DNA from 2 places in the Nocardia sp. NPDC006044 genome. Region 1 is predicted to be linked to the other one. Evidence: riboswitches for the same ligand, from Rfam matches in the RefSeq annotation. Region 1 holds a riboswitch; the other holds the start of a gene.

What was found. Region 1 has a riboswitch for glycine ahead of gcvP (aminomethyl-transferring glycine dehydrogenase). Riboswitches for the same ligand answer to the same signal wherever they lie in the genome.
Region 2: another riboswitch for glycine. It lies ahead of glyA (serine hydroxymethyltransferase); the one in region 1 lies ahead of gcvP (aminomethyl-transferring glycine dehydrogenase).

What each region holds. Positions count from the first base shown of each region.
Region 1 covers NZ_JBIAID010000001.1:3,733,371-3,748,669, forward strand. The annotation lists gene ACFYO1_RS17100 (DM13 domain-containing protein) at 116-640, shown strand; gene ACFYO1_RS17105 (hypothetical protein) at 756-881, shown strand; gene ACFYO1_RS17110 (HNH endonuclease) at 927-1,472, shown strand; gene ACFYO1_RS17115 (WhiB family transcriptional regulator) at 1,499-1,774, shown strand; gene ACFYO1_RS17120 (VWA domain-containing protein) at 1,889-3,556, shown strand; gene gcvP (aminomethyl-transferring glycine dehydrogenase) at 3,590-6,412, opposite strand; glycine riboswitch at 6,562-6,661, opposite strand; gene ACFYO1_RS17130 (MerR family transcriptional regulator) at 6,908-7,501, opposite strand; gene ACFYO1_RS17135 (bifunctional nuclease family protein) at 7,708-8,181, opposite strand; gene ACFYO1_RS17140 (MerR family transcriptional regulator) at 8,354-9,154, opposite strand; gene garA (glycogen accumulation regulator GarA) at 9,249-9,728, opposite strand; gene gcvH (glycine cleavage system protein GcvH) at 9,897-10,295, opposite strand; gene ACFYO1_RS17155 (CDP-alcohol phosphatidyltransferase family protein) at 10,377-11,015, opposite strand; gene ACFYO1_RS17160 (GMC oxidoreductase) at 11,181-12,875, shown strand; gene ACFYO1_RS17165 (DUF2252 domain-containing protein) at 12,961-14,358, shown strand; gene ACFYO1_RS17170 (nuclease-related domain-containing protein) at 14,473-15,299, shown strand, end outside.
Region 2 covers NZ_JBIAID010000001.1:3,205,645-3,220,943, forward strand. The annotation lists gene ACFYO1_RS14580 (aldehyde dehydrogenase family protein) at 1-1,224, shown strand, start outside; gene ACFYO1_RS14585 (APC family permease) at 1,287-2,813, shown strand; gene ACFYO1_RS14590 (GMC family oxidoreductase) at 2,806-4,362, shown strand; gene ACFYO1_RS14595 (putative nucleotidyltransferase substrate binding domain-containing protein) at 4,370-6,232, shown strand; gene ACFYO1_RS14600 (IclR family transcriptional regulator) at 6,245-7,030, shown strand; glycine riboswitch at 7,240-7,333, shown strand; gene glyA (serine hydroxymethyltransferase) at 7,365-8,660, shown strand; gene ACFYO1_RS14610 (L-serine ammonia-lyase) at 8,657-10,027, shown strand; gene ACFYO1_RS14615 (PQQ-dependent sugar dehydrogenase) at 10,030-11,106, opposite strand; gene ACFYO1_RS14620 (medium chain dehydrogenase/reductase family protein) at 11,226-12,266, opposite strand; gene ACFYO1_RS14625 (TetR/AcrR family transcriptional regulator) at 12,341-12,910, opposite strand; gene ACFYO1_RS14630 (molybdopterin-dependent oxidoreductase) at 13,012-13,746, shown strand; gene ACFYO1_RS14635 (cytochrome b/b6 domain-containing protein) at 13,730-14,341, shown strand; gene ACFYO1_RS14640 (monodechloroaminopyrrolnitrin synthase PrnB family protein) at 14,343-15,299, opposite strand, start outside.

The DNA of each region.
Region 1 (15,299 bases):
GAACGCCGGAAACCCAGGTCGACGTCAGCAATTGGTCACAATTGAGCACCTGGAAATCGATGCTCACCCGTGTTCAATGAGAGACAACGTCTGTCGCGCCACCCGGAGGGCACCCATGGTTTCCGCACGCAAGATCGCCCGATCCCCCATCACGTGGACGCTGGCCGTTCTCCTGATCGTCGGGCTCGGCGTCGGCTTGGCGCTGGCGCAACCGTGGCGCCTGTTCACCAACACCACCGTCAACGAGGCCGCACCCTCCGCCGCCGCGCCCGGCCAGCCCGCGCAACCGCGCACCCTGGCCACAGGCACCCTCATCTCCCACGAGCACGACACCTCCGGCACCGTGCGAATCCTCCAGTTGCCCGACGGCACCCGTGTGCTCCGGCTCGAAGACCTCGACACCTCCGACGGCCCCGACCTGCACGTATGGCTCACCGACGCCGAGGTGGTCGAGGGCAAGGCCGGCTGGTTCGTCTTCGACGACGGCACACACACCGACCTCGGCAGCCTCAAAGGCAACAAGGGCAGCCAGAACTACGTCCTGCCCGCCGACACCGATCTGACCGCGTTCACCAGCGTCACCATCTGGTGCCAGCGGTTCCACGTTTCGTTCGGCGCCGCCCAGCTACAGAACGCCTGACCCGCGCCCGGAAATAAATGACCCGACAGCGGTAGGCCCGTTATGTCACCATGGAATTCGACGATGATCACCAGGTAGCGGTGATCCACGAGCACGCGGAAAGGAGGAGGTGGCCATGCGCGTATACGACCCGATTCGGGCGAACGCCGAAGCGGCACAACGGTTGTCGACCATGAAACCAGCATTCGACCGGCAGCTGCGCAGCGGAAACGACGACGGCTGCCTCCCGGCCGGTAACTGACCGCCCCTTCCCCCGCTCGACCCTTCCCGAAACATGGTGATTCCCATGACATTCCGCTATGCCGCCAACCCGGCGATGCTGACCGCAGACAACTGGATAGACACCGGCGTGCTGGTGCTGAACGCCTCCTACGAGGCGCTCCACGAGATCAGCGCCGACCGGGCTGTCGTGCTGCTGACGAGCGGCGCCGCGGAGTCGATCGCCGACCGGGCGCCGCAGTTCCTGATCCGGTCCCAGCACGTCGAGCTACTGCTGCCGGAGACCATCCGGCTGCTGCGCTACGTCTACCTCGAGCACTCCGCGCGGGTGCACGACGAGAGCCGGGCCACCCTGGCCGGCGTGCTGCGCCGGGACAGCCACCGGTGCGGCTACTGCGCCGCCTGGGCCCGCACCGTCGACCACATCCGGCCGCGCAGCCGCGGCGGCCCGAACACCTGGAGCAACCTCGTCGCCTGTTGCGGCCCGTGCAATACCACCAAGGCCGACCGCACCCCCGAGGAAGCGGGCATGCGGCTGCTCTGGCAGCCCAAGGCACCCAACCACCAGGCCAGGCAACAGCGGCGGATCTGGAAGCAGCTCGCCGCCACCTGAACCATCCGAGAAAGGAGAGGATCGCGATGACCATCCGCACCGAGACCAGCGCGGTCGTGGAACTGACCCTGGCCGAGCTGCTTCCGCTCTCGGACTCCCGAGAGTGGCATCGCGCCGCCTGCCGGGGCGATCCGCAGCACGAGGCGTGGTTCCCGTACCCGTCGCAGGACTTCGACTACGCCCGCGGCATCTGCGCGGGCTGCCCGATCCGCGTGGCCTGCGGTGAATTCGCCGCCCGCACCGGCCAGTCCGGCGTCTGGGGCGGCCACGAGTTCGACCGCGGGCAGCTGATCCGCCCGTGAATCCCGCCGCCGTGTCCGCCCCGGACACGGCGGCCGGCGGACACGGCCTACGGCACGCCGGTGAGGGCAACCTCGACGCGGCCGCAAATCGCCGGTGAACATACACTGTGCACCGTGGGCACTCATCGCAGCGGAACCAGATCCCGGGGCGTCAGCAAAGGTCCGGTTATCGCAGTGGTGGCCATCGTGCTGCTCGTCGCCGGGGTCGTCGGATGGTTCCAGTTACGGGATCGGGCGGCCGACGAGGACAGCGCCGCGGCCGCGGCATGCGTCTCCGGCGCGTCGACGCTCTACGTCACCGCCGATCCGGACATTGCCGCGCAGGTCAAAGGCGCCGCGGACCGGTACAACGCGACCAAGCCGAAGGTGCGGGATCACTGCGCGCAGGTGGTCGTGACGGCGCAACCGTCCGCCGCGATCGTCGCCGCGTTCACCAACGGCAAGCCGTGGGACCAGAACCTCGGCCCGCAGCCGGTGCTCTGGATCCCCGATTCCACCCGTTCGATCGAGTCCATGCGGGTGCCGGGAATGATCGAGGGCACGCCCGCGCCGGTCGCGGTGAGCCCGATCGTGCTCGCGGTGCCGGACGAATTGCGCGGCGCGCTGGAACAAGCCAACACCACGTGGGCGGATCTGCCACGGCTGCAACAAGGTTCGCTCAAAGACGTCGGGCTGTCCGGCTGGGGCGGCCTGCGCATGGCACTACCGCCCGGGGACGCCTCGCTCGCCGCCGCCGTGGCGGTGGGGTCCGCGGTATCCGGCGCGGAACCGCTCACCGAGCAGGCCGCGCAGTCGGGCCAAGCCGTCGCGGCGATCTCCGGTCTCGCCGCCGAGGCGCCGGAGGCGGCCGATACCGCCGCGGCGTTCGGCATTCTCGCCGGCGCACCGCAGCAGGCCACCGTGCACGCGGTCGCCACCACCGAGCAGCAGGCGAAAACCCAAGCGGGACTTACGGTCTTCCGGCCGTCCGGCGCGGCGCCGGTCGCCGATCACCCGGCGGCGCTGATGTCCGGGCCCTGGGTCGACAAGACACAGAACCTGATCGGCGGACTGTTCGCGGACTACCTGCGCGCACCTGAGCAGGTATCGGCCTTCACCGCGGCGGGTTTCGGCACCGCACCCGCCGCCACCCCCGCACCGCCGCGCGCAGCCCTCGACAAAGTCCGTGCCACCCTTGCCAATCCGGTGCTCGGCGTGCAATCCACCGTGCTGGTCGACGTCTCCTCGTCCATGTCGACCACCGACGGTTCGATGACCCGGCTGGCGAATGTCGTCGGCGCGCTGAGCTCAACGCTGACGGTGATGCCACCGGACTTCGGCCTCGGCCTCTGGACATACGGCAAAAACCTCGACGGCACAACGCCTTACAAGGTACAGGCCGCCACCGCCGCGCTCACCGACGATCAGCGCACCAAGATCAGCAACGCGCTCGGCGCCATCAAGGCCGGTGAGGTCAAGGCCGACCAGGCGTACCCGACGCTGATCGCCGCGTACAAGAGCGCGGTCAACGGATACACCCCCGGCCGAACGAATTCCGTGCTCCTCATCACCGACGGCCCCGAGGACGACTCGACGGTCACCGGCGCGAAACTCGCCGCCGAAATGTCCGCCGCGATCGACAAGGCGCACCCGGTCCGCGTGGACATCATCGTGATCGGCGGCCAGGGCACGCAGACGCTGAAAAGCATCGCCGAGCAGTCCGGCGGCACGTACACGAAGGTCACCACCTCCGACGACCTCAGCTTCGGGTCCGCAGTGGTTCAGTCGCTGACGACCCCCTGAAGACGCAGACAAGGGCGCCCTCCGTGCCGACGGTCAGTCGGCGTACGCCTCGATCGGGGGGCAGGAGCAGACCAGGTTGCGGTCGCCGTACGCGCCGTCGATCCGCCGGACCGGCGGCCACACCTTGGGCCGCGGGTGGCCGAGACCCCGTGGGTACACAGCGGTTTCGCGGCTGTACGGGTGATCCCACTCGCCGACCAGGCTCGCCGCGGTGTGCGGCGCACCGCGCAGCGGGTTGTCGGTCACCGGCCACACGCCCGCCGCGACCTGATCGATCTCCTTGCGGATCGCGATCATCGCCTCGATGAAATCGTCCAGCTCGTCCAGGTTTTCGCTCTCGGTCGGCTCGACCATCAGCGTGCCCGCGACCGGGAAGCTCATCGTCGGCGCGTGGAACCCGTAGTCCGCCAGGCGCTTCGCCACATCGTCGACGGTGACGCCGGTCTGCTTGGTGATATCGCGCAGATCCAGGATGCACTCGTGCGCGACCATCCCGTGCTCGCCGGTGTAGAGCACCGGGAAGTACTCGTCGAGCCGGCGCGCGATGTAGTTCGCCGAGGCGATCGCGGTCAGCGTCGCGTCGCGCAGGCCGTCCGCGCCCATCATCCGGATGTAGGCCCAGGTGATCGGCAGGATCGAGGCGGAGCCGTAGTTGGCCGCCGACACCGCGTGCGAGTCGGTCACCAGCGGATCGCCGGGCAGGTAGGGCGCGAGGTGCGACCGGACCGCGACCGGACCGACACCGGGCCCGCCGCCGCCGTGCGGGATGCAGAACGTCTTGTGCAGGTTCAGATGGCTCACGTCGCCGCCGAACCGGCCCGGACGGGCAAGTCCGACAAGCGCGTTCAGGTTCGCGCCGTCGACGTACACCTGACCGCCCGCGTCGTGCACCAGCGCGCACAGCTCGGCGACCTCGTGCTCGTACACACCGTGCGTGGACGGGTAGGTGATCATGATGCAGGCCAGCCGGTCGGCGTGGTCGGCGATCTTGGCCCGCAGGTCGTCCAGGTCGACGTCGCCGTTGTCCCGGCACTTGACCACCTCGACGCGCAGCCCGGCCATCGCCGCCGAGGCCGCGTTGGTGCCGTGCGCGCTGGACGGGATCAGGCAGGTATCCCGGTGGGTGTCACCACGATCCAGGTGATAGCGGCGGATCGCCAGCAGGCCGGCGTACTCGCCCTGGCTGCCCGCGTTGGGCTGCAGGCTGACCGAGTCGTAGCCGGTGATATCGGAGAGCCACTGCTCCAGGTCGTGGATCACCTGCAACAGGCCGGGTGCGTCCTCGACCGGCGCGTACGGGTGCACGCGGGCGAAGCCGGGCCAGGTGATGGCCTCCATCTCCGCGGTCGCGTTCAGCTTCATGGTGCAGGAGCCGAGCGGAATCATGCTGCGGTCCAACGCGATGTCCTTGTCGGACAGCGAACGCAGGTAGCGCAGCATCGCGGTCTCGGTGTGGTACTTGGTGAACGCCGGATGGTCGAGGAACTCGGAGGTCCGGTTCTCGATCTCGACCGCGGGCGCCGGGTCGCGCTGCTCGGCCGACAGTGTGGTGCCGAAGGATTCGAGCACCGCCGCGACGTGTGCCTCGGTCGTGGCCTCGTCGCAGGCGATGCCGACGTGATCGGCGTCCACCAGGCGCAGGTTGATCCCGCGCGACTTCGCCTTCGCCACAACGGCTTCCGCACCGCCGGGCACGTGCGCCAGCACGGTGTCGAAGAACGTGTCGTGCACGACCGCGCCGTCCAGGCCGGCGGCGATGGTGGCGGCGTGCCGATGCACCCGGCGCGCGATGTCGCGCAGGCCGTCGGCGCCGTGGTAGCTCGCGTACATGGCCGCGACGATCGCCAGCAGCACCTGCGCGGTACAGATGTTGGAGGTGGCCTTCTCCCGGCGGATGTGCTGCTCGCGCGTCTGCAGCGCCAGCCGGTAGGCCACGTCGCCGTCCGCGTCCACCGAGACGCCGACCAGCCGGCCGGGCAGCTGCCTGGCATACGCGGTGCGCACGGCCAGATAACCCGCGTGCGGGCCGCCGAAGCCGAGCGGCACACCGAAACGCTGGGTGGTGCCGAAGCAGACGTCCGCGCCCTGGTCGCCCGGGGACGCGATCAACGTCATCGCCAGCAGGTCCGCGCCCACCGCGACCAGCGCGCCGCGCTCGTGCGCGGCGCCGATCAGCGACGTCCAGTCCACTACCCGGCCGGACGCGCCCGGCGCCTGCACCAGCACACCGAAGAATTCACCCTCGGGCAGCTCGCCGGCGGACAGATCCGCCGGCACCAGCTCGATGCCGAGCGGCTGCGCGCGGGTGGTCAGCACGGTCTTGGTCTGCGGGAACAGGTCGGTGTCGATGACCAGCCGCGTCGACTTGGACCGGCTCGCCCGCTGCAACAGCGTCATCGCCTCGGCGGCGGCGGTGGCCTCGTCCAGCATCGACGCGTTCGCCACGTCCATCCCGGTCAGCTCGGACACCATGGTCTGGAAGTTGAGCAGCGCCTCCAGCCGGCCCTGGCTGATCTCCGGCTGGTAGGGCGTGTACGCCGTGTACCAGGCCGGGTTCTCCAGCAGGTTGCGTACCAGCACCGGCGGGGTGAGGGTGTCGTAGTAGCCGAGCCCGATCATCGAGGTGGCCACGGTGTTGGAGTGGGCGAGCCCGGCGAGTTCGGCCAGCACCTCGTGTTCGGTTGCGGCAGGCGGCAATCCGGCCAGGCCGGACCCGTCGAGGATGGTGGCGGGCAACGCCTTCGTGGCGAGCTCGTCGAGCGAGCCGACGCCGACGACGTCCAGGATCCGGGCGATCTCGCCCCGGTCGGGTCCGATGTGGCGGTCGGCGAATGAGCGAGTCACGGCAGCTCCCATAGGGTTCGGGCGGGTCGACAGGGGTCGACGGTTACCAGCCCTCCCCCTCTGTCGTGTTGCCTGAGAGATTCGGACGCGCGACCGCAATGAAGGTCGAGCCCCTTTCCCCATGGGCGGGCGGCCCGAAGCCACCGCTTTCCAGAGGCGCCCAAGCCCGCACGGTCCCTGATGCCTGAGAGATTGACGGGGAGGTGCTGCTCCTTCGGCGCCCGGACTCTGTCGAACCCGGGACTCTCCCGCACGGCGTTGGCGCGCCACCAGTTTAAGCCGACGACACGCCAGAACGTGTCACTGGTCCCTTCCCTGCGGGTGTCGCGCTGGTCACGTCGGTATGCGGGAGCTCTGGACGATCACATCGATAGATGCGCATATCTACTTAACACTATGTTTTGACACAGTCCGAGCTGTCGCCATCGAAAACCAGATGCCGCCCAGCACAACACCCCGCTACCCTGAGTTCTGCCGGGGCGGCGGGGTGTTGTCGGTTGTCTGTTCTTATCCGGTCTTGCGGCTCATCCGGGCCTTACGCCGGTAGGACAGTTCGTCCTCCGGCCGCTCGGTCACCGCGGACGCGCGTTCGGCCGGGAAGTTGGCGATGGCGCCGGTGAGTTCGTGCATGGCGCCGCTGATCGCGATGCCGAACACGCCTTGCCCGCCCTGCAGTAAATCGACTACCTCCTCGGCCGAGGTGCACTCGTACACCGAGGTGCCGTCGGAGAACAGGGTGATCCCCGCGAGGTCCTGCACTCCCCTGCTGCGTAGATGGTCGACCGCGATCCGGATGTTCTGTAGCGAGATGCCCGCGTCGAGCAGCCGCTTCACGATCTTCAGGACCAGGATGTCCTTGAACGAGTACAGGCGCTGGCTACCCGAGCCGGCGGCGCTGCGAATGGAGGGCACGACCAATCCGGTCCGTGCCCAGTAATCGAGCTGCCGGTAGGTGATCCCGGCCACCTGGCATGCACTGGGAACCCGGTAGCCGACCAGATCGTCGGGAACCGAGTCGTCCGGGAACAGGCCTGGCTGCACCACATTTTGCGATTCCTCTGCCACTGACCACTCCCTTGCTCCGCCGACCGCTGGCCTCATCGATGACCCGGCTCCGCTTCGACCACTGCTCATACTGACGACCTGGCCAAAACGGACGTGGCCCAACTATCGAGATTACTCCCCTGATTGTCCAGGGAGCACCATCGTCCGGCCAAACGCGACGCGCGGTTAAAGTCTCAAGCTCTGGTTAAGGGACGATCCCCCGGTCAGCCCGCGAAAACGCCGGATTGCCGGAAAGGTCCTGTTCAGCTATCCGTGGCCTTGAAATCGTCGGGCGAGACCGACTCGAGGAACTCCTTGAACTTCTCCACCTCGTCCTCGCGCTCGTCCGGCATCACCAGCCCGGCCTCCTCGAGCACCGGCTCCTCGGCGTAGATCGGGCAACCCACCCGCAAGGCGATCGCTACCGAATCCGACGGCCGCGCCGAGATGTGCAGATCGTTCTCGAAGACCAGGTCCGCGTAGAACGTGCCCTCCTGGAGATCCACGATGCGCACCTCCTTGAGGGTGTGCCCGAGCTCGGTGATCAGGATCTTGATCAGATCGTGGGTCAGCGGGCGGATCGGGGTCACCCCCTCCTGCTCCAGCACGATCGCCGTCGCCTCGGCCTGCCCGATCCAAATCGGTAGATACCGGTCCCCCGACACCTCGCGGAGCAACAGCACGGGCTGATTCTGTGGCTGCTCGACACGAATGCCGATGACACGCATTTCACTCATCGCACTGCCTCCCAATATCCGCCGGCCGCCCGGCACGACCACCGCCCAGCTCGCCGTACCAACGAGTCTAGGCGAACCCGCGCGGGTGCAGCGATCGGTGTGCAAGCCGAAATCGGCGTGTTGGATGACCGAAACATGACACCGATTCCGCGTCAACGGGCCGACGGGATGTTCAGCCGCCCAGCGACGTCCGCACCGACGACTTCACCAGACAGGCGTGCAACGTCAGCGACAGCGCCGCGAGTTCACGCACCGTTTCCTCGGCTCTGGCCCGCGCACCGGCGTCGCGGCTCTTCGCGATCGGGGCGGCGATCTGCGCGACCAGCGCGGCCTCCCGATCGGCGGCCAGCTTGAACGCGCGCAAATGCCGTGCCTCCAAACCGAATTCGGCCATCGCCTTGGCGGTCCGGGCCAGCGTCACCGCGTCGCCGTCGAAGAATCCGGCGGCGCCGGGGGTGATCAGGTTCGCCCGGATCAGATCGTTGAGAAACGCCTCGTCGATGTCGGCCTGGGCGAGCAGATCCGCGCGGGTGAGCCGGATTTCGTGATCGAAGCGCAGATCGTCGGGGGAAATCTCGCTGGGCACCACGCCGAGCCTCCTCGGCGCGATGGCGCCGTTTCTGTTCCCGCCGGATGCGACCGGGTGCTCGGAGCCGGCGGTCGCTGCCGCCGGCTCCGACGCACCCGTATGGCCCGAATGCGCCCGGGCGCGGGCTTCCCGCACACCGAGCGTCGCCGCACCGCTGTCGATCGCTTCGAGTTGTTCCTTGATCACCTTCAACGGCAGGTACTGATCGCGTTGCGCGGTCAGCACGAACCGAAGCCGCTCACAGTCGGCGACGGAGAATCTGCGGTAGCCCGAGGGCGTGCGCTCCGGCCGAATGAGGCCCTCCGCCTCCAGGAAGCGGATCTTCGAGATGGTGACGTCCGGAAAGTCCGGGCGCAGCAGGTCGAGCACGGAGCCGATCGACATGCCTCCGCGCGCCCACTGCGCCGCACCTGTCACGGCGTTGAGTCCTTCATGACCCCGAGCCCTTCATGAGGTGAAAGAACCCAGCGCCGCGTGCTCATAGGCTCCCTGCACCCGCCGAGTCGTTCTGCGCCCGCGGTCCGGTGAGGAACACCAGGCGGAACTTGCCGATCTGCACCTCGTCGCCGTTCTGGAGTTCCGAGGAGTCCACCGGCTCCCGATTCACATAGGTGCCGTTCAGGCTGCCGACATCGACAACCTGGAACGAATCGTCGTCCTGACGGAACTCGGCGTGCCGACGGCTGACGGTGACGTCGTCGAGAAAGATGTCACTGTCGGGGTGGCGGCCCGCCGACGTAGTCGGCTGATCCAGCAGGAACCGCGAGCCCGCGTTCGGACCGCGCTTGACGACCAGGAGGGCCGCACCAACGGGCAGACCCTCGACCCCTTGGACCGGCTGTTCGCCGGTCGGCTCTCCGGAGCGCGACGCGTCGACCTCGTTCAGGAAATCCGCGCGGAAGACCGACGTCGTCTCGGCCGCGGTCTCCCCGTAACCCGGGTCTTTGTTCTCGCTCACCGTTTCTCTCCTCCTCGAACCTGATTATCCATGCAAGCAGGTGATACCTGTGGCACCACGACCTGCCGTCGAGTCCCTAGATTCCCGACAATGGCTGTCGGCGCATCTGTTGGCATTGACCGTACCCTGCCAGGGCGTGCCCGTGCAGGTAGAACCGGGAAGGCTGATTCAGCCCCCGATAACTCCTTGATAACCTGCCGCATCCAACAGTTCATCAAGGGTCTTGTCGAGGCCGGCGGCGTCCGCGACCTCGAGTTCGAACAGCCATCCGTCGCTGTACGGATCGGTGTTCAGCGTCTCCGGCTCCTGCACCAGAACCTCGTTCACCGCAACAACTTTCGCTGCGATCGGCGCGTAGATGTCGGACACGCTCTTGGTCGACTCGACCTCCGCGATGCTGTCCCCCACGGCGACGTCCTTGTCCGTTTCGGGCAGCTGCACGAACACAACGTCACCGAGCTGGGACTGGGCATAATCGGTGATGCCCACCCGAACCCGGGTCGGGCCGATCCGCTGCACCCACTCGTGCTCCTCGGTGTAGCGCAGATCTTCGGGGGTCTGGGTCACAGGCCGTCCGTCCTTTCCATTGTGATCGTGTGGGCGCAACTCTATGCGAGGCCCGAGCCGATCTTCGACTCGACGCCTCGGTCAGCTCGGCCGGTGTGCCACAGCCGGTATCGAGCGAGCGACCGCGATCGCCTTACCGGTGTAGAGCAAGCCGGTCCATACATACACCGCCGTGCCCCAGACCAGTAATGCCCCGCCGAAGGCCCGCCCGAAACCGTCGAGCGCCCAATCCATCTCCCCGGCCAGCAGCCAGACGAACGCCGACATCAACGCGAAGGTGGCCGCCTTGCCCAGATAGATGACGTCGGGCGGGGGCAGATCGCGGCGTTTGTAGACCGAAAGCGTGAGGGTGAGCACCAGATCGCGGCCGACCAGAAGCACCGCCACCCACCACGGGATCAGGCCGCGCAGCACGAACGCCACCAGCGTCGTCACCAGGTACAACCGGTCCACGAACGGGTCGAGCAGGGCGCCGAGGCGGGAGGACTGATCGAGCAGGCGGGCCAGCTTGCCGTCCAGGAAGTCGGTCAGGCCGCTGGCGAAGGCCAGCACGAACGCCCAGCCGTCGGCGTGTTCGACCAGCAGCAGCCAGAGGAACAGCGGAACACCCAGCAGGCGGACGAAACTCAGGACGTTCGGGACCGTGAGGATGCGGTCGTCGAAGACGCCGCCGGTGTCGGCGCGCCCCTCCGGTTCCGTTGTGCCCGATTCGGTTGTCACGCCCCGTGCTTACCGCACCGACCCCGGTCGACGCCATCCGGGCACGCCGGTTTTCTCGATATCTCCGGGCAAGGATGGTTTCCGCCACAGACCGGCGGTGACAGAATGAGTATGAAATCATCTCATCTGTCGGTACGGTGAACGTCCGGTGAGCGAGAGGAAGTCATGCCCGCATTCGACTACGACGTGGTGGTGATCGGTTCCGGCTTCGGCGGCAGCGTCAGCGCCCTCCGATTGACCGAGAAGGGGTATCGGGTCGGCGTGCTCGAGGCGGGCAGACGCTGGCCCGCCGAGGACATCCCGCGCACGAATTGGAATGTGCGCAAGTCGATCTGGGCGCCGCGACTGGGTCTGACCGGGCCGCAGCGGATCAGCGTGCTCGGCAAGTGCGCGGTGTTCTCCGGCGCGGGCGTCGGCGGCGGTTCGCTCATCTACGGCAACACCCTCTACGAGCCCCTGCCGAACTTCTACACCGATAAGCAGTGGGCGCATATCACCGACTGGCGCGCCGAGCTGGCGCCGTATTACGACCAGGCCCAGCGGATGCTCGGCGTGGCGCCGAACCCGCGGATGACCCCGGCCGACGAGGTGATTCGCGAGATCGCCGACGACCTCGGCGTGGCCGACACCTTCCACCCGACGAACGTCGGCGTGTTCTTCAACGAGAGCGACCCGGGCGCAGAGGTCGACGACCCCTATTTCGGCGGCGTCGGCCCGCGCAGGCGCGGATGCGTGCACTGCGCGCAATGTTTCACCGGCTGCCCGAACAACGCCAAGAACACCACCACCACGAACTATCTGTACCTGGCCGAACAGGCGGGCGCCGAGGTGCACCCGCTGACCACCGCCACGTCCGTGCGGCCCCTGGCGGACGGCGGCTTCGCCGTCGAGACCGAGCGTTCGGATCGCTGGATCCGCAAGCAGCGCAGGACCTTCACCGCCGAGCAGGTGGTGTTCGCCGGCGCCGCGCTCGGTACCCAGAAGCTGCTGCACAAGATGCGCGACGACGCGGTGCTGCCGAATCTGTCGCCCCGGCTCGGCGAGCTGACCCGCAGCAACTCCGAGGCGATCCTCAACGTGGTGAGCCGCACCCGCCGCGATTTCGCCGAGGGCATCGCGATCACCTCCTCGATCCACCCGGCCGCGGACACTCACATCGAGGTCTGCCACTACGGCAAGGGACAGAACGCGCTGTTCCCGATGTCGGTGCCGATCGTCGACGGCGGGGCGTTCCGGTTCCTGCGCTTCCTGCTGGCGATGGTGGTGCACCCGCTGGTGTTCCTGCGCAGCCTCAACGCCAGGCGCGCGTCGGAGAAGTCGGTGATCCTGCTGGTCATGCAGTCGCTGGACAACTCGCTGACCTCGTTCCGGCGGCGCGGGCTGCTCAAGACGAAACAGGGCACCGGCGAACCGAATCCGACCTGGATCCCGATGGCGCACGACATCGGGCGGCGCTTCGGCGAGAAGGTGCACGGCGATACGCACGGGCTGGTGATGGACGTGTTCAACATTCCGGCGACCGCGCACTACATCGGCGGCTGCGTCATCGGGGACAGCCCGGAGACCGGCGTGGTCGACCCGTATCAGCGGGTGTTCGGCCATCCCGGCCTGCATGTCGCGGACGGCTCGGCGGTGACCGCGAACCTGGGCGTCAACCCGTCGCTCACCATCACCGCGCAGGCGGAGCGGGCAATGGCGTTCTGGCCCAACAAGAACGAGGCCGATCCGCGGCCCGAACTCGGGACCGCGTATCAGCGGATCGCGCCCGTGGCGCCGAATCGGCCGACGGTGCCCGCCGCCGCGCCGGGCGCGTTGCGGCTGCCGATCACCCCGGTCGATCCCCCGGTGCCCGCCACCTGAGCGCACCGGGCGGCATATCCGACCGGCACCGAACGTGGCGAAACCGACACCGTCGGCGGGGCCGATACCCGCTAGCGTCGGCAGCGTGTCAGACAGTGGTATCGATCTACGTTCTTACCTCCCCGCGGCCGACGTGCGCGCCCGCGGCGCGGCCCTGCGCGACCGGGTGCCGGTCACCGCGCGCGATCGCGCGGCCGAGGGAGCGCGCAGGCCCGAGGTGCTCGACTTCGTCGAGGCGAGCAACGCGGGCCGGCTCGCTCACCTGGTGCCGCTGCGCATCGGCCGGATGATCGCCTCCCCGTTCACGTTCTACCGCGGCGCGGCCGGGCTGATGGCCGCCGATCTGGCCGGCGGACCGGACACCGGGCTCACCGCACAGCTCTGCGGCGACGCGCATGCCGCGAATTTCGGCCTGTACGGCACGCCACGCGGCGAAATCATCATGGACATCAACGATTTCGACGAGACCATCGCCGGGCCCTGGGAGTGGGATCTGGACCGCCTCGCGGCCAGCCTGGTGCTCGCGGGGCGGGAAAGCGGTGCGGGCGAGGACGACTGCCGCGCCGCCGCGCACGACGCCGCCCGCGCCTACCGCCTCGCCGTCGCGCAGCTGGCCGAGCAGCCGTTCCTGGAATCGTGGAGCGCGCTGCCCGACGAGTCGGTGCTCGACGAGGCCGCGGCCCACGACCTCGTCGACGACTTCAAGAAGGCCGCGAAGAAGGCGCGCAAGAACACCAGCGCGAAGGTGGTGGCCAAGTGGACCGAGCACCTCGAGGACCACCAGACCGGCATCAAGAAGCACCGATTCATCAGCGACCCACCGATTCTCACCCCGGTCGGCGACCAGGTCGCCGCGGCGATCACCGACGGCCTGGAACGCTACGCCGACACGCTGCGCCGGTCGCGGCGCAACCTGCTGGCCCGATTCGCGGTGTCCGACATCGCCTTCCGCATCGTCGGCACCGGCAGCGTCGGCCTGCACACCTATGTCGCGCTGCTGCACGGCAACGAGCGCGAGGATCTGGTGCTACAGATCAAGCAGGCCAACCCGTCCGCGCTCGCGCCGTATCTGCCCGCGCCGCCGCCGAAGCACGAGGGCAAGCGAATCGTGCAGGGCGCGAGGCTGGTTCAGTCCGAGAGCGACATCCTGCTCGGCTGGACCAGCGTCGACCCGACCGGCGACGGCGTCGAATTGCCGTTCATCGTGCGGCAATTCCGCAATCTGAAGGGCAGCATCGACCCGGCCGGCCTGTCCGCCGCCGAGCTCGACGACTACGGCCGGCTGGCCGGCGCGCTGCTGGCCCGCGCGCATTCGCGCTCGCTCGATCCGCGCCTGCTCGCGGGCTATCTGGGCGAGGACGAGCGGTTCGACGACGCGGTCGCCGATTTCGCCGTGCGCTATGCCGACCGCACCGAGGCCGACCATGCCACACTGGTCGAGGCGGTAAAGGCGGGCAAGATCGCCGCCGAAGAGCCGGAGTGAACGCGACACCAACACGCCGACTGTTCCCACCGGCGCGGCGAATTCGGCCGCGCACCTCGTATCCTGTGCACTGTCGAGTGTCGACGTGAAGGGCGGTCGTTAATGCTCGTGCGAGTGCAGAACGCCGCAGGCACCAATGCCGAGCGGGCACTGATCGATTGGCTACGCACCTGGAAGGACGCGGACAGCCCCAAGGGCGTCGCCACGATCAACTGCAGTCTGTTCCACAAGGATCGGCTGCACCAGTTCGACGCGGTGGTGTGGACGCCGACCAGCTGCGTGGTGATCGAGGCCGAGGCGCTGGTGGCCCGCCAGGACGGCGTGCTGGAGATCCCGCTCAACGGCCAGTGGACGATCAACGGCGACCCGGCGGCCATGGAGGGCCGGGACCGGCGCACGCCGTTGGAGAAGTCCCGCGAGCACACCTTCGCGTTGCAGAACTGGCTGGCCGCGCGCGGACTCGGTCAGCGCGCGGTGCACGGGCTCGCGCTCGTCGTCCCGCTGCGCGGGGCCGAGCTGAAGATCCAGCAGGCGTGGAGCGACCCGAGCTTCGACGTCATCCTGGGCGACGACCCCGGCCGGCTGCGGCACTATTTCGACGCGCTGGCCGAGGAGGAGAAGCACCTCTGGACGGCCAACGACGTCGCGGTCGCCTTCCGCGGCCTCGGCATCCTGCCCTACCTGCCCGCGCCGCAGGAGCTGCTGAACGAGGGCTTCCTCGGTCCGATCGACATCACGCTGTGGCACGGCGGCCCCAACCAGGCCCAGGCCGAGGCCTATGCGGAGGAGCTGGCGCAGGCCGAGCGCGACGCGCACCGGCCGGTCTACGCGGTGGAAGCGCCCTGGTACAGCCCGTGGAAGCTGTATCCGCGGGAGACCAGGGACATGGATTTCGGTCGCGCCTTCATGCGGATCACCCTGGCCATCGGCATGCTGATCGC
Region 2 (15,299 bases), 530 kb from region 1:
GCCCGGTTGGAGACGGCGGACACCGGAAAGACGTTGGTGGAGAGCGAGATCGACATCGATGACGTCATCTCTGTGTTCCGCTACTACGCGAACGCCGTCGCCGTGCAGGCCGACCGGCTGATCGATGTGGGCGACCCGGCGGTGATCAGCCGGGTGATCCGCGAGCCGATCGGTGTCTGCGTGCTCATCGCGCCGTGGAACTATCCGCTGCTCCAGATGTCGTGGAAGGTCGCGCCCGCGCTGGCCGCGGGCTGCACGATGGTGCTCAAGCCGAGCGAGGTCACCCCGCTCACCACCATCGAATTCGCGCGGCTCGCCGAGGAGGCGGGGGTACCCGCCGGTGCACTGAACCTGGTCCAGGGCAGCGGCGCGGTGCTCGGCGCGGCGCTGACCGACAACCCCGACGTCGACTTCATCTCGTTCACCGGCGGCCTGGCGACCGGCCGGACGATCAGCAACGTGGCCGCCGAACACGTCACCAAGGTGGCGGTGGAACTCGGCGGCAAGAACCCGCACATCGTGTTCGCCGACGCCGACTGGGAAAGCGCCGTCGACCACGTCCTGACCGGCGTGTTCCTGCACTCCGGGCAGGTCTGTTCGGCGGGCACCCGGTTGATCGTCGAGGAGTCCATCGCCGAGGACTTCGTCGCGGAACTGGCGAGCCGGGCCGAGCGGATCCGGGTCGGCCCTGGCCTCGACCCGGCCAGCGAAACCGGTCCGCTGGTCTCCGTCGAACACCGCGCCAAGGTGGAAGCCTATGTCGCGCTGGGCATCTCGGAGGGTGCGAAGCTGGTGACCGGCGGTGCGCGGCCGACCGACCCCGCCTTGCAGGACGGCAGCTACTACCTGCCGACGATCTTCGACCGGTGCGATCGCTCGATGCGCATCGTGCGGGAGGAGACCTTCGGCCCGATCCTCACGGTCGAGCGATTCAGCACCGAGGCCGAGGCGATCCGGCTCGGCAACGACACCGAATACGGCCTCGCCGCGGGCGTGCGCACCGCGGATCCGGCGCGCGGCGAGCGGGTGGTGCGCGCGCTGCGCCACGGCACGGTGTGGCTCAACGACTTCGGCTATTACACCGCCGGTGCGGAATGGGGCGGGTTCAAGCAGTCCGGCAACGGACGCGAACTCGGCCCGACCGGCCTGGCCGAATATCAGGAAATCAAACACATTTGGCACAACACGGCACCGAAGCCGGCGGAGTGGTTCAAGGGCGTCTGATCGTAAGCAGCAAATCTCGGCCGGACAGCCCGTACGGCCGCCCGCGAAAGGCACGGTAAGCAATGGTGGTTCAGGAACACGGTGTGTCCGATGACAGCGGAATGGAGGATTTCGGCTACAAGGAATCCCTCGACCGAAGTATCGGGAAGTTCGCCAGTTTCGCGGCGGGGGTCAGCTATATATCGATCCTCACCGGCACGTTTCAGCTGTTCTATTTCGGTTTCGGCAGCGCGGGTCCCGCGTATCTGTGGTCGTGGCCGATCGTTTTCGTCGGGCAGCTGGCTGTCGCACTGTGCTTCATGGAGCTCGCCGCGCGCTATCCGGTGGCCGGCTCGGTCTACAACTGGTCCAAACAGCTCGGCAGCAGAATCGTCGGCTGGTCGTCGGGCTGGTTGATGCTGACCGCGTCGATCGTGACGCTGTCCGCGGTGGTGCTCGCGCTCCAGCTGAACCTGCCCCGGCTGTGGAGCGGCTTCCAGCTCATCGGGGACGGCAGCGGCGAGCACGACTACGCCACCAACGCGGTGGTGCTCGGCACGATCATGATCATCTTCACCACCACGATCAACGCGCTCGGCGTCCGGCTGATGGCGATGATCAACAGCGCCGGCGTGTTCATCGAGCTCATCGCGGCGGTGCTGATCGCGATCATCCTGGCGGCCAACGCGACGCGCGGCCCGCAGGTGTTCTTCTCCACGCACGGCTACGGCGCGGGGGAGTCCGGCGGTTACCTCGGCGCGTTCCTGGTCGCCTCGCTGGCCTCCGGCTATGTCATGTACGGCTTCGATACCGCGAGTTCGCTCGGCGAGGAGACGGTGGAACCGCGGCGGACCGCGCCCAAGGCCATCTTGCGCGCCGTGCTCGCGTCCTTCGTGATCGGCGGCGCGATCCTCGCCTTCGCGGTGATGGCGGCGCCAGATCTCGACGACCCGCAGATCGGCAGCTCCAGCGGCGGCCTGCAATACATTGTCGAGCAGGTGATGTGGGGCCCGCTCGGCACGATCTTTCTGTGCTGCATCGTGGTCGCGGTGACCGTGTGCTCGCTCGCCGTGCACACCGCCGCCATCCGGCTCACCTTCGCCATGGCCAGGGACAACGCACTGCCGTTCGGCGAGAAGCTCGCCCGGGTGCATCCGAAGACCCAGACGCCGGTCATCCCGGCCGTGCTGATCGGCGTGCTCGCCGCGCTCATCCTGGTGATCAATATCGGCCAGCCGAAGATCTTCACGGTGCTCACCTCGATCGCGATCATCATGATCTACCTGGCGTACCTGATGGTGACCGGGCCGATGCTCAAGCAGCGGCTGCGCGGGCAGTGGCCGCCGAAAGAGCTTGCGGCGGGCGGATATTTCACCATGGGGCGCTGGGGAATGATCGTCAATATCGTCGCCGTGGTGTGGGGCATCGGGATGGCGCTGAACCTGGCCTGGCCGCGCGCATCCGTCTATGGCACGCCCTGGTACAACACCTGGGGTGCGTTCGTCTACATCGGCGCGATCCTCGGCGCCGGTCTGCTCTGGTACATCCTGAAGGGCCGCAAGCGAATCGGCACTCTGGCTTCCCACGCAGCGGAGGTACGCAATGTCTGACGCCGTGTTCGACTACGTGATCGCGGGTGGCGGGACCGCCGGGTGCGTGCTCGCCGCCCGGCTCAGCGAGGACCCGCGGGTAACGGTGTGCCTGCTGGAGGCGGGCCCGTCCGACGTCGGCGATCGGGCCATCCTCGAACTCGCGCAGTGGATGCATCTGCTCGATTCCGGCTACGACTGGGACTATCCGGTCGAGCCGCAGGAGCGCGGGAACAGCTTTCTGCGCCACGCCCGCGCGAAGGTCCTCGGCGGATGTTCCTCGCACAACTCGTGTATCGCGTTCTGGCCGCCCGCCGAGAATCTCGACGAGTGGGCGGCATTGGGCGCGAAGGGCTGGGGCGCGGCGGACGTGCTGCCCTACGTGACCCGGCTGGAGAACAACGACGCGCCCGGCGACCAGCACAGTCGCAGCGGCCCGGTCCGATTGCGCGACGTGCCGCCCGACGACCCGTGCGGCGTCGCGGTGCTCGCGGCGGCCGCGGCGGTCGGGCTGCCGACGGTGCGGTTCAACCGGGGCGCGACCGTGCGCAACGGGGCGGGCTGGTTCCAGATCAACGCCGCCGAAGACGGCACGCGCATGTCGACATCGCACGCGTACCTGCACCCGGTGCTGGATTCGCGCCCGAATCTGGAGGTGCGCACCGACTGCTGGGTCAGCGAGATCCTGTTCGACGACGCGCGCGCCGCGACCGGCGTGCGATATCTGCGCCCCGACGGCATCGGCTACGACACCGTCTCCGCGCGCCGCGAGGTGATCGTCACGGCCGGCGCCATCGATACGCCGAAGCTGTTGATGCTGTCCGGGATCGGGCCCGCCGAGCACCTGCGCGAGATCGGCATCCCGGTGCTGGCCGACTTGCCCGGCGTGGGCGCGAACCTGGACGACCACGTCGAAGGCCTGGTGTTCTGGGACGCCGCCCGGCCGATGGTCACGACCTCGACGCAGTGGTGGGAGATCGGCATCTTCGCCACGCTCGACGAGTCGCTGCGGGTGCCGGACGTGATGATGCACTACGGCAGCGTGCCGTTCGACATGAACACGCTGCGCCGCGGCTACCCGACCACCGACAACGGCTTCTGCCTGACCCCCAACGTCACGCAGGGCCGTTCGCGCGGCACGATCCGGTTGCGCAGCCGCGACTTCCGCGACCGGCCGAAGGTCGACCCCCGCTACTTCACCGATCCGGACGGCCACGACGAACGGGTGATGCTGGCCGGGGTCCGGCTGGCCCGCAAGATCGCCGAGCAGTCCCCGCTGCGCGAGTGGATCGCCGCCGAGCTCGCGCCCGGCCCGGACGCGACCTCCGACGACGAACTGCTGAGCTACATCCGCGCCACCCACAACACGGTGTACCACCCGGCCGCCACGGCCAGGATGGGCGCGGTGGACGATCCGCTGGCGGTGCTCGATCCGGAGCTGCGGGTCAAGGGGGTGTCGCGGCTGCGGGTGGTCGACGCGTCCGCGATGCCGAAATTGCCCGCGGTGAACCCGAACATTACTGTCATGGCCATGGCGGAGAAGTGCGCGGATCTCGTCCGGACCACGTGAGCCGGACATGTCTGCGGAGGGCGAACTAGCCGCGTTCCTCGGCGGGCACGCGCCGTTCCAGTCGATGACCGCCGCCGATCTCGACCGGCTCGCCGCGGCCTCGTCTTTGCACGAGTTCGCGGCGGGCGCGGTGATCAGCGACTACTCGGCGCAGGTGCCCGACGACATCTGGATGGTGTGGACCGGCCGGGTCATCCTGCGGCGCAACGGTCCCGACGCCGCCGCCTCGTCGCTGTCGGACGACAGCCGCACGATCGACACCGTCGAGGCAGGCGGGATCTTCGGCTACGTGCCGCTGCTCACCGGCGGCAGCGCCGAATTCGTCGCGCTGGCCACCGAGACCAGCCTGTTGATCCGGTTGCCCGGCGAGCACGTCCGCGCGCAGTTCGCGCAGCCGGACGGGCTGGCCTTTCTGGCGTCGTCGGCGTGGAAGACGGTGTCCGGCAACCGAACCCCGATGGCGCAGGTGCTCGGCACCCGCCCGGCGAGCGAACTCGTCTCGGCGCAGCCGATTTTCGTGACACCGGAGACCAGCGTCCGGGAGGCGGTGATCCGGATGACCGAGCAGCGGGTCACGGCGGTGCTGATCCGGTTGCCGGACGGGGATTTCGGCATCTTCACCGATCAGGATCTGCGGGCCGAGGTGGTGGCGGCGGGGCTGCCGGTCGACCTGCCGATCGCGCGGGTGATGAGCGCGCCGGCCCGGCGGGTGAGCGCCGATCTGTCCGCCGAGACCGTGCTGATGGAGATGCTGGAGAGCGGGTTGCGGCACCTGCCGGTGGTCACCCGGCGGGGTGAGGTGCTCGGCGTCCTCGAGGACTCGGACCTGCTCGCGGCCTCCGCGCGGCAGAGCTTCGCCCTGCGCCGGGCGATCGGCGCGGCCGCCGACGCGGCGCGACTGCAAGTGGCGGCCCGCGAAATCCCCGGCACCACGGTCGATCTGTTCCGCAACGGCACCAAAGCGTCCGCGACGAGCGGCATCCTCTCCGTGGTCATCGACTCGGTGGTGCGCAAGGCGCTCGAGCTCGCGATCGCCGAGTCCGGCGACGCGCCGCAGGGTGGCTTCGCCTGGCTCACCCTCGGCAGCATCGCCCGGCGCGAGGCGATGCCGTCCTCGGATGTGGACAGCGCGCTGTCCTGGGACGATGAATTGTCCACGGCCAGTGGGCAACTGCGCGCCATCGCCGAACGCACGCACGCCATCCTCGACGCCTGCGGACTGCCCGCGGACAGCAATGGAGCGATCGCCGCGAAGCCGAAATTCGCGCGCTCCCGGTCGGAGTGGACGAGGGCGGCGACGCGCTGGTTGGACGATCCGCTCGTCGATCGCGGGTTGGTCATGTCGTCGTTGCTGATCGACGGGCGCGTGGTCTGGGGCGATCCGGGCCTGCACGCGGTGCCCGCGGCCTTCGCCCGGATGCGCGCCGACTATCCGAACGCGTTGCGCCTGCAACTGCTCGACGCGCTGTCCGGACGGGTCCGGGCGCGCTCGCTGCGCGACGTCCTGTCCCGGCGTGGCGGCACCTTCGACCTGAAGACGCACGCGCTGGTCCCGATCGTTAACCTGGCCCGCTGGGGCGGGCTGGCGGCCGGCGTGACGGCCGCGGCGACGCCGGTGCGGCTGGCCGCGGCGGCGACGGCCGGGGTGATCGCCGATCGCGACGCGGCGGTGCTCACCGAGGTGTTCGTCATGTTGCAGCGCATGCGGATGGTGCATCAGGTCGAGCAACTGTCCGCGGGCCACCGGCCCGGCGATGTGGTGGTGATGGCGGAGCTGTCGCCCCTGAACCGGAGTTTGCTGAACGACGCGCTGCGCGAGATCGCGGCCGTCCAGCGACGCGTCCGCGGGATCGCGATGCCCTCGGCCTAGAATGACGGCGTCATGGCAAAACAGGATGGTGAGGACCCGGGCCGGGCCGCTGCGGTGCAGTCGGTCGACCGCGCACTGCTCGTGCTGGAGATCATCGCCAAGCTCGGCCAGGCGGGTGTCACGGAGATTGCCGCCGAACTCGGTGTGCACAAATCTACCGTTTCCCGGCTGATCGCCGTGCTGGAATCGCGCGGTTACGTCGAGCAGCTCTCCGACCGCGGCAAGTACCGGCTCGGCTTCTCCATCGTCCGGCTGGCCGGATCCACCAGTGCGCAGGTCGATTTGGTCGGTCAGAGTCAAGGCGCCTGCAACGAACTGGCCGCCCGGACCGGCGAGACCACGAATATCGCTGTGCTGGACGGTAATCGGATCATCAACATCGTGGAGGCGGCCGGCACCGGGTCGATCGCGCTGCGCTCCTGGGTCGGGCAGAGCTGCCCGGCGCACGCCACGTCGAGCGGGAAGGTGCTGCTGTCCGGTCTCGAACCGGCGGCGCTGCGCAAGCAGGTCGGCCCGAAGCTGGAGTCCTTCACCGCGAACACGCTGACCAAGGTCGCCGACCTCGCCGCGCAGCTGGTGGAGGTGCGGGAGAACGGATGGGCAAGTGTGCGTGAGGAACTGGAGGTCGGCCTGAACGCGGTCGCCGCTCCGGTGTTCGACAGCAACGGGGTTATCGTTGCCGCGCTGAGCGTTTCGGGTCCGGCCTATCGGCTCGGTCCGGATCTGTTCGCGCCCACGGCCGCGCTGGCCATCGCGAGCGCCGCGGACATCAGTCACCGGCTCGGCTACTTCGGCTGAGCGGGCCGGTGCGGTTCGCCATTGACAACCCGCGCGGCCGACGATAATACTATGTTGCATATCGCGCGCCTGTTGCGCTATATGCAACAAATATCGGTATCCATCAACTGAATATCGCCGCACACGCAGCGGGAGATCTCCATCCGTTCGATGGAGAGCCGAAGGAGCAACACCTCCCGGGAATCTCTCAGGCCCAGTACCGCTACGCACAAGGCAACTCTGAAAAGTAGTGCACCACGCACTCGCCGACGGGGCAAACGCGCGACGCGTGAATCTCTCAGGCCATAGGACAGAGCGGGAGGAGCCACCCCCACGCATCCGCGAAAGGCTCCCCATGGCTGATCCTGCCTCTGCCCTGCGCACCGAACTCGATGTCTCGCTGCGCGAGTTCGACCCGGTCGTCGCCGCTCTGGTCGACCAGGAGACCAGCCGCCAGCAACGCGGACTGGAAATGATCGCCTCGGAGAACTACGCGCCGCTCGCGGTGATGCATGCCCAGGGCACGGTGCTCACCAACAAATACGCCGAAGGCTATCCGGGGCGCCGCTACTACGGCGGTTGCGAATACGTCGACGAGATCGAAACCCTGGCCATCGAGCGGCTGCGTTCGCTGTTCGGCGCCGAATACGTGAACGTGCAACCGCATTCGGGGGCGCAGGCGAACGCGGCGGTCATGCACGCGCTGCTGCGGCCCGGCGACGGCATTCTCGGCCTGGCGCTCGACCACGGTGGCCACCTCACCCACGGCATGAAGATCAACTTCTCCGGCCGGCTGTACAACGTTGCGGCATACCATGTTCGGGCCGAGGACCAGCTCATCGATATGGCCGAGGTAGCGCGGCTCGCGCACGACCATCAGCCGAAGCTGATCGTGGCCGGCTGGTCGGCCTACCCGCGGCAGCTCGACTTCGCCGAATTCCGGCGCATCGCCGACGAGGTCGGCGCGTACCTGATGGTCGACATGGCGCACTTCGCCGGCCTGGTGGCGGCCGGGCTGCATCCGTCGCCGGTGCCGCACGCGCACGTCGTCACCTCGACCACGCACAAGACGCTGGGCGGGCCGCGCGGCGGATTCATCCTCGCCACCGCGGATTTGGGCAAGAAACTGGATTCGGCGGTGTTCCCCGGCCAGCAGGGCGGCCCGCTCGAGCACGTGATCGCCGCGAAGGCGGTCGCGTTCAAGATGGCGGCCGAGCCGGCCTTCCGCGACCGGCAGGAGCGAACCCTCGCGGGTGCCCGGATCCTCGCCGACCGGCTGCTGGCCGAGGACTGCCGGGCAGCGGGCATCGGCGTGGTCAGTGGCGGCACCGACGTGCACCTGGTGCTGGTCGACCTGCGCGCGGCGCGGCTGGACGGCAAGCAGGCCGAGGATCTCCTGCACACCCTCGGAATCACGGTGAACCGCAATGCGATTCCGTTCGATCCGCGTCCGCCGATGATCAGCTCCGGGCTGCGGATCGGCACACCGGCGCTGGCCGCCCGCGGCTTCGATGCCGCGGCGTTCACCGAGGTCGCCGATATCATCGCGACCGCGCTGAGCGGCGGCGCGCCCACGCAGGCGCTGACCGCGCGGGTGGACGCGCTCGCGCAGCGGTTCCCGCTGTACCTCGGCGTGCGGAACCCGGCGTGACGATCAGCGTATTCGACCTGTTCCGGGTCGGTATCGGGCCGTCGAGTTCGCATACCGTGGGGCCGATGCGCGCCGCGGCGGCGTTCGTCGAGCGGCTGAAGGACGCCGACGTGCTGCACCGGACCGCCGCGCTGCGGGTGCAGCTCTACGGCTCGCTCGGCGCGACGGGCCGCGGGCACGGGAGTGTCGAGGCGATCGTGGCCGGGCTGGCCGGCGCGCAGCCGGAGACCATCGACCCGGACACGATGGCCGCCACCGTCGCCACGGCGCGCGCCGACGGCCGGTTGTATCTCGGTGGCGTGCAGCCGATCGCGTTCGCCGTCGACCGCGATGTGGAACTGCTCGGGTTGACCCGCTTGGACTTTCACACCAACGGGATGCGGTTCGCCGCGTACGACGACGCGGGTCAGGTGCTGCGCGAACGCCAGTACTTCTCGGTGGGCGGCGGTTTCGTGCTCGATGAGGACGAGATCGAGGGCCGGACCGTCGAAGCCCCGGTCTCCGTGACGCATCCGTTCCGCTCGGCGGACGAACTGCTCTCGATCACCGCGGCCACCGGCAAGTCGATCAGCGATATCGTGCTGGCCAACGAAATGTCCTGGCGCAGTGCGGATCAGGTGCGGGCGGACCTGCTCGGCATCTGGCAGGTGATGCGCGGCTGCGTCGACCGCGGGATGTCGGCCAGGGGAGTGCTGCCGGGTTCGCTTCGGGTGCGGCGGCGCGCGGCGACCCTGTTCGAGCGGCTCGGCGCCGAGGCCGAGGACAACGATCCGCTGCGCGCGATGGAGTGGGTCACCCTGTACGCGATGGCGGTCAACGAGGAGAACGCCGCGGGCGGCCGGGTCGTCACCGCGCCGACCAACGGCGCGGCGGGCATCATTCCCGCTGTGCTGCACTACATTCAGCGATTCGTCGGCGGCGCCGACGAGGACAGCGTGGTCGAATTCCTGCTCACCGCGGGCGCGATCGGCCAGCTCATGAAGGAGAACGCGTCGATCTCCGGCGCCGAGGTCGGCTGCCAGGGCGAGGTCGGTTCGGCCTGCGCCATGGCCGCGGCAGGTCTGGCCGCCGTGCTCGGCGGCACGCCCGCGCAGATCGAGAACGCCGCCGAGATCGGCATGGAACACAACCTCGGCCTCACCTGCGACCCGATCGGCGGACTCGTGCAGATCCCGTGCATCGAACGCAACGGCATCGCCGCGGTGAAGGCGATCACCGCCGCCCGCATGGCCATTCGCGGTGACGGCATGCACCACGTGTCGCTGGATCAGGTCATCCAGACCATGCGCGCGACGGGAGCCGACATGCTCGACAAGTACAAGGAGACCTCGCGCGGCGGGCTGGCGGTGGCCGTCGTCGAGTGCTGAGTTCAGCGGGCGGGGAAGCGGATGATCCGGTCGTCGCCGGTGCGGACATCGCCGCGGCCGTCGGTGTTGGAGGTGGTGAGCCACAGCGAGCCGTCCGGCGCGACCTGCGGGGTGCGCAGCCGGCCGTATCGGTCGCGCAGCTGTGCCACCGGCTTGCCGAGCGTGCCGTCGGCCACCTGCGGAATCGTCCAGAGCCGCTCGCCGCGTAACGCCGCGACGTACAACGTGTTCGCGGTGATCGCCAGTCCGGACGGCGAGGCTTCGCTGGTCGCCCAGGTGATCAGCGGGTTCGTGTAGCGGCCGCCCTGGGTGTCGCCCTTGCCCTCGACGACCGGCCAGCCGTAGTTGCGTTTCGGCTGGATCAGGTTGATCTCGTCGTAGGTGTCCTGGCCGAACTCGGTCGCGTAGAGCCTGCCGGCCGAGTCCCAGGCCAAGCCCTGGACGTTGCGGTGGCCGAGGCTGTAGACCGGTGAATTCGGCGTGGGATTGCCGGGCGCCGGTTTGCCGTCCGGGTCCAGCCGGAGAATCTTGCCGTTCGGACTCGCCGCGTCCTGGGCCCGGCTCGACTGCCCGGCGTCGCCGGTGCCGACATACAGCATGCCGTCCGGGCCGAAGGCGATTCGGCCGCCATTGTGAATGGTGTTCTTCGCGATGCCTTTGAAGATCACCTCCGGCTGGCCGTCCAGCCGGAAACGCACGATCCGATTATCGCTACTGCTGGTGAAATAGGCGTAGACGTAACCGTTTTCGGCATACTTCGGCGAGACCGCGAGGCCGAGCAAGCCGCCCTCGCCGCGCGCCACCACGCCGGGCACTCGATACGCCTGGGTGGGCGCCGAGCCCGGCGTGATCCGCGTGATCACCCCGGTGTTGCGCTGCGCGACCAGCGCGGAACCGCCCGGCAGGAAGCTCAGGCCCCATGGCACGGAGATGTCGCGGGCGAGTTCTTCCGGTGCGTTGAGGTCCGGGACGCCGACCGGCTGCGCGACGGAACCGGGCACTGCGACGAAAAGCGCTGTCGCCACCGCGATCACAGCGGTGCCGGCGAATTGTGCCGCACTTCGAAGTGTCGAAGTCATGCCTAAGTAGAACCCCATCCGACTGATCAACTCGACTGGCGAGCGACTGGGGATGTGAGTGCGACCGGACGAGCGGGAAACTCGCCCGGTCGCATGACCCGTAATTCGATGTGCCCGAATCAGGCGTCCGGCACGATCACGACTTTGCCGGTGACCGTGCGGGATTCGGCCAGCTCGAGCGCCTTCGCCGCCTGGCTCAACGGAATTCGCGCCGCCACCTGCGCGCGCAATGTCCCCTCGGCGGCCAGGTCGAAGACCGCGCCGAGGTCCTCGTGGACGCGGTTGCGGAACTTGGTCAGGTTGCGCTTGCCCGCCCACAGGTTGTAGAAGTGCGCATTGCGCTTGTTGGGCAGCGCGTTCCATGCCATCAGCTGAGCGAACAGCTTCAGCACCGGCAGCCGCGAGTTGCCCTCCTCGTCCTTGGTCGAGGCGGTCCCGTAGGCGACCAGCGTGCCGTGCGGGGCGAGCAGCCCGAACGAATCGACGATGCCGGGACCGCCGACGTGATCGAACACCGCGTCCACGCCCTGCGGCGCGAGCGCCCGGACCTGAGCCACCACGTCGCCGCGGTAGTCGACCGGGGTGGCGCCGAGCGCCTCGACGGCCGCCGCGTGCCGGGCCGACGCGGTGCCGATCACCCGGATGCCCGCGGCGCGGGCCAGCTGGACCAGGGTCGAGCCGACGCCGCCGTTGGCGCCGTGCACCAGGATGGTCTCGCCGCGCTTCACCTTCGCCGTCCGGTACAGCATCTGCCAGGCCGTAATGCCGTTCACCACAAAGGTTTCCGCCTCGGCCGCGTCGAGCGACGCCGGCACCGGGACGAGGTCGGCGGCGTCGAGCACGACGTGGCTGGCCCAGCCGCCGGTCTTGGTCAGCGCGGCCACCCGGCGACCGACGAGTGCCTCGTCGACCGACGATCCGGTCGTGATGACCGTGCCGACCAGGTCGTAGCCCGGCACGAAGGGGAACGGCGGCTGGTCGTAGTACTTGCCGCGGCGCATCTGCTGCTCGGCGAACGAGACGCCGGACGCGTCCACCCGGACCACGACCTGGTCGGCGCCCAGCGGCGGCAGCTGCCGCTCGGTGACCTGCAGGCCGCTCGGCTCGACCAGGCCGGGCAGGACGATCTCGACGGCGGTGACGGGCTTGGTGCTGATCATGATGACTCCTAGTGTGTGACTGGTCAGTCACTCGATGTGCCGGAAAAGGGCCCCGCGAGCGGGGCTCGGTCTGTCTAGTGGGTGTCGGGGTGGCGCATGCCTTCGGTGAGCATCGCGGCCCAGTCGCCGTCCTGGTGGTCGAGTTCGAGGGTGACGATGAGGTGGCAGAGCTGGCCGTAGGCCATGAACCGTTGCACCGCGCTGTTCGCGGCGCCGGACCTGGTCTTCGCGAAGGTGGTCACCTTGGCGAGTCCTCGGCGCATGGCGTCCGCGATCTCCGGGATATCCGCCGCCGACTGCGCGTGGACCTGCAGCATGAGCAGGCTCCGGTCCGCGATGAGGTCGGCGTACGCGCCGCCCATGGCGTACAGAATCTCGTCCGGGCTCTCGCCGTCGGCCCGCGCCGCGCCCGCCGAAAGTGCTTGCACGACAAGCTCGAAGCAACGGTCGATCGCCGCCACGAAGAGGGCGATCTTGCCGGGGAACAGCTTGAAGACGTAGGCCGGGGAGATCTCCGCCTTCGCCGCCACGTTGTTGATCGGCGTGCCGTGGTAGCCGGTGCGGGCGAACTCGATGATCGCCGCATCGACAACCGCGTCCCGCCGAACCTCCGACGTGGAGAGTGTCGCGCCGCGCTTTGCCATGTGAGTGACTGTACACTCACTCTTCGCTGAACGTCAACCGAAGGCCGTCAAACGCCCGATTCGATAACGCCCTACCAGCGAATTCGGGGGATAGTGGAGAGGTGTCCGTTGACGAGAGCGCCGAGCCGGAGTGCCTGGGCGCACCGGTCGGGCGGCGTGTGGTGCTGGGATTGCTCGCCGCGGGGGCCGCGGGTGTGCTCGGCGGCGCATCGATTCAGCGGGGGTTGTCGGCAGTGCTCGGTCCGATCGGCAACCGCGATCCGACCGGATTGGTCGGACTTCTGCCGGTGGGCAACACCTTTCGCTTCTACTCCGTCACCAGCAGCGTGCCGCGGCGCGACGCGAGCGACTATCGGCTGGACATCACCGGACTGGTCGACGCGCCCCGCAGTCACACCCTCGGTGACCTGCAGGCGATGCCACAGCAGGAGCTGGTGCGCGACTTCCAGTGCGTCACCGGTTGGCGGGTACCCGAGGTGCGCTGGCGCGGTGTGCGTCTCGCCGATCTGCTCGACGACGCCGGCGTGCACCAGAAGGCGCGCGCTGTGCGGTTCACCTCGTTCGACGGCACGTATTCCGAGAGCCTCACGCTCGAGCAGGCCAGGCGCTCCGACGTGCTCGTCGCGCTGGAGATGCTCGACGGCCCGGTAACCCACGATCACGGGGGTCCGGTCCGGCTCTATGTCGCGCCGATGTACGGATACAAAAGCATCAAGTGGCTCGCCGGCATCGAGTTGACCAAGGACGTCGTGCCCGGCTACTGGGAGCGCCGGGGCTACTCGATCGACGGGTGGGTCGGCCGATCGAACGGACGTGACGATGACCCGACCGGCTGACCGCGACCTGCACCGGTTCACCCTGGCCGAACGCTGGGTGCATTGGCTGGCCGGTGTGCTCGTGCTGATCTGCGTGCTCACCGCCGCGATCCTCTACCTCGGCCCGCTCGCCGTGCTCGTCGGCAACCGCCAGATCGTCGAAACCGTCCACGTCTACTGCGGATTCGCGTTGCCGGTGCCCATCGTCGCCGGCCTGCTCTCGCGCGCCTACCGCGCCGATCTGTCCCGGCTGAACCGCTTCACCCGATCCGACTGGCGGTGGCTGCGCGAGAAGGGACGCCGTCTGTCCGGCGACGGCGTCGGAAAGTTCAACGCCGGACAGAAACTCAACGCGGCACTGAGCGCCGGATCGATCCTCGTCCTGCTCGGCACCGGCGTGCTCATGTACTTCCCGGACTGGACCCGCCTCGCCTGGCGCACCGGCGCGACCCTGATGCACGACTGGTTCGCGCTGGCCTTCGGCCTGCTCGTCGCCGGCCACATCGGCTACGCGCTGCGGGACGCGGAAGCTATGCGCGGCATGCTCAGTGGAAAGGTCACCAAGACCTGGGCCGAGCAGGAGCACGAGCGGTGGGCCGCGGAGCACGACCGGTAACTCAACTCCTGGTGCCGGTGCGCCGGGAACGAGTGCGCCGGGCGCAGTCGCGGGTCAGGGTGTGCACGTGATCCAGTAGGCCGGGGCTGACCCCCGCCGTACCCGTGGGAAACCGGGAGGCGTCGCTGTACGCGCCGCCGGCCATGAGGTTGTGCATGCCGCGGAAGGTGACCAGCGCGTTCATGATTCGGATCACGCCGTCCATGGCGTAGGCGACTCTGGTCGCGGGCGGGGCGGGACGGTCGAATTCCTGGATGAGGCGAGTGGCCAGCGAGGCCGTGCCCTCGGTGCGGTCGAACAGCTTGCGCCACTGGGGAAGTCCGTAGCGCACCAGATCGTGGTGAAAGTACCGCAGGTCGGCGTCGGGGTGATCGGCGGACCAGACGAGGCGATCGATCAGGTAGAGCGGCACGTGCACCGGCGCGGGACCGTAGTACTGACGGTCGGCCACGGTCACGTCCGCCATGAACGGACGCAGCCGGGCGGCATAGAACTCGACCGGATCGACATTGCGATAGACGGCGTCCATCACCTCCGGCAGGGTTTCCAGCTGGTCGGCAGCCTTATGGCAGATCTCGCCGAACGAAATGTCGCCCGGTGGCAGTTCGGCCAATCCGGCGAGCGTCGGCGCCATTTCGTCGATCAGCACGGTGCCGACCCGGACGGCATCGATCAGCACGTTCTCCTGATGATCGCCGAGAAACATCCGCTGGCGCTTGTCGTGCGGATTCCAGACGCCGTAGTGCAGCGCGGTATCGCGCGGGACCATGTCCACCGAGAGTCCCCACGCCAGCAGCGTGTCGGTGGCCTCGGGCACGGCGTCGAGCGGTTCCACGCCGTGGCGCTGCAACGAGGAGAGGAACATCCCGACATCCCGCATGGCCGCCAGCCGGTCGGCGACGTGCCGCAGTTCTACCTCGCGGGCCTGCCAGACCAATTGGCGCAACCCCTTGGCGAG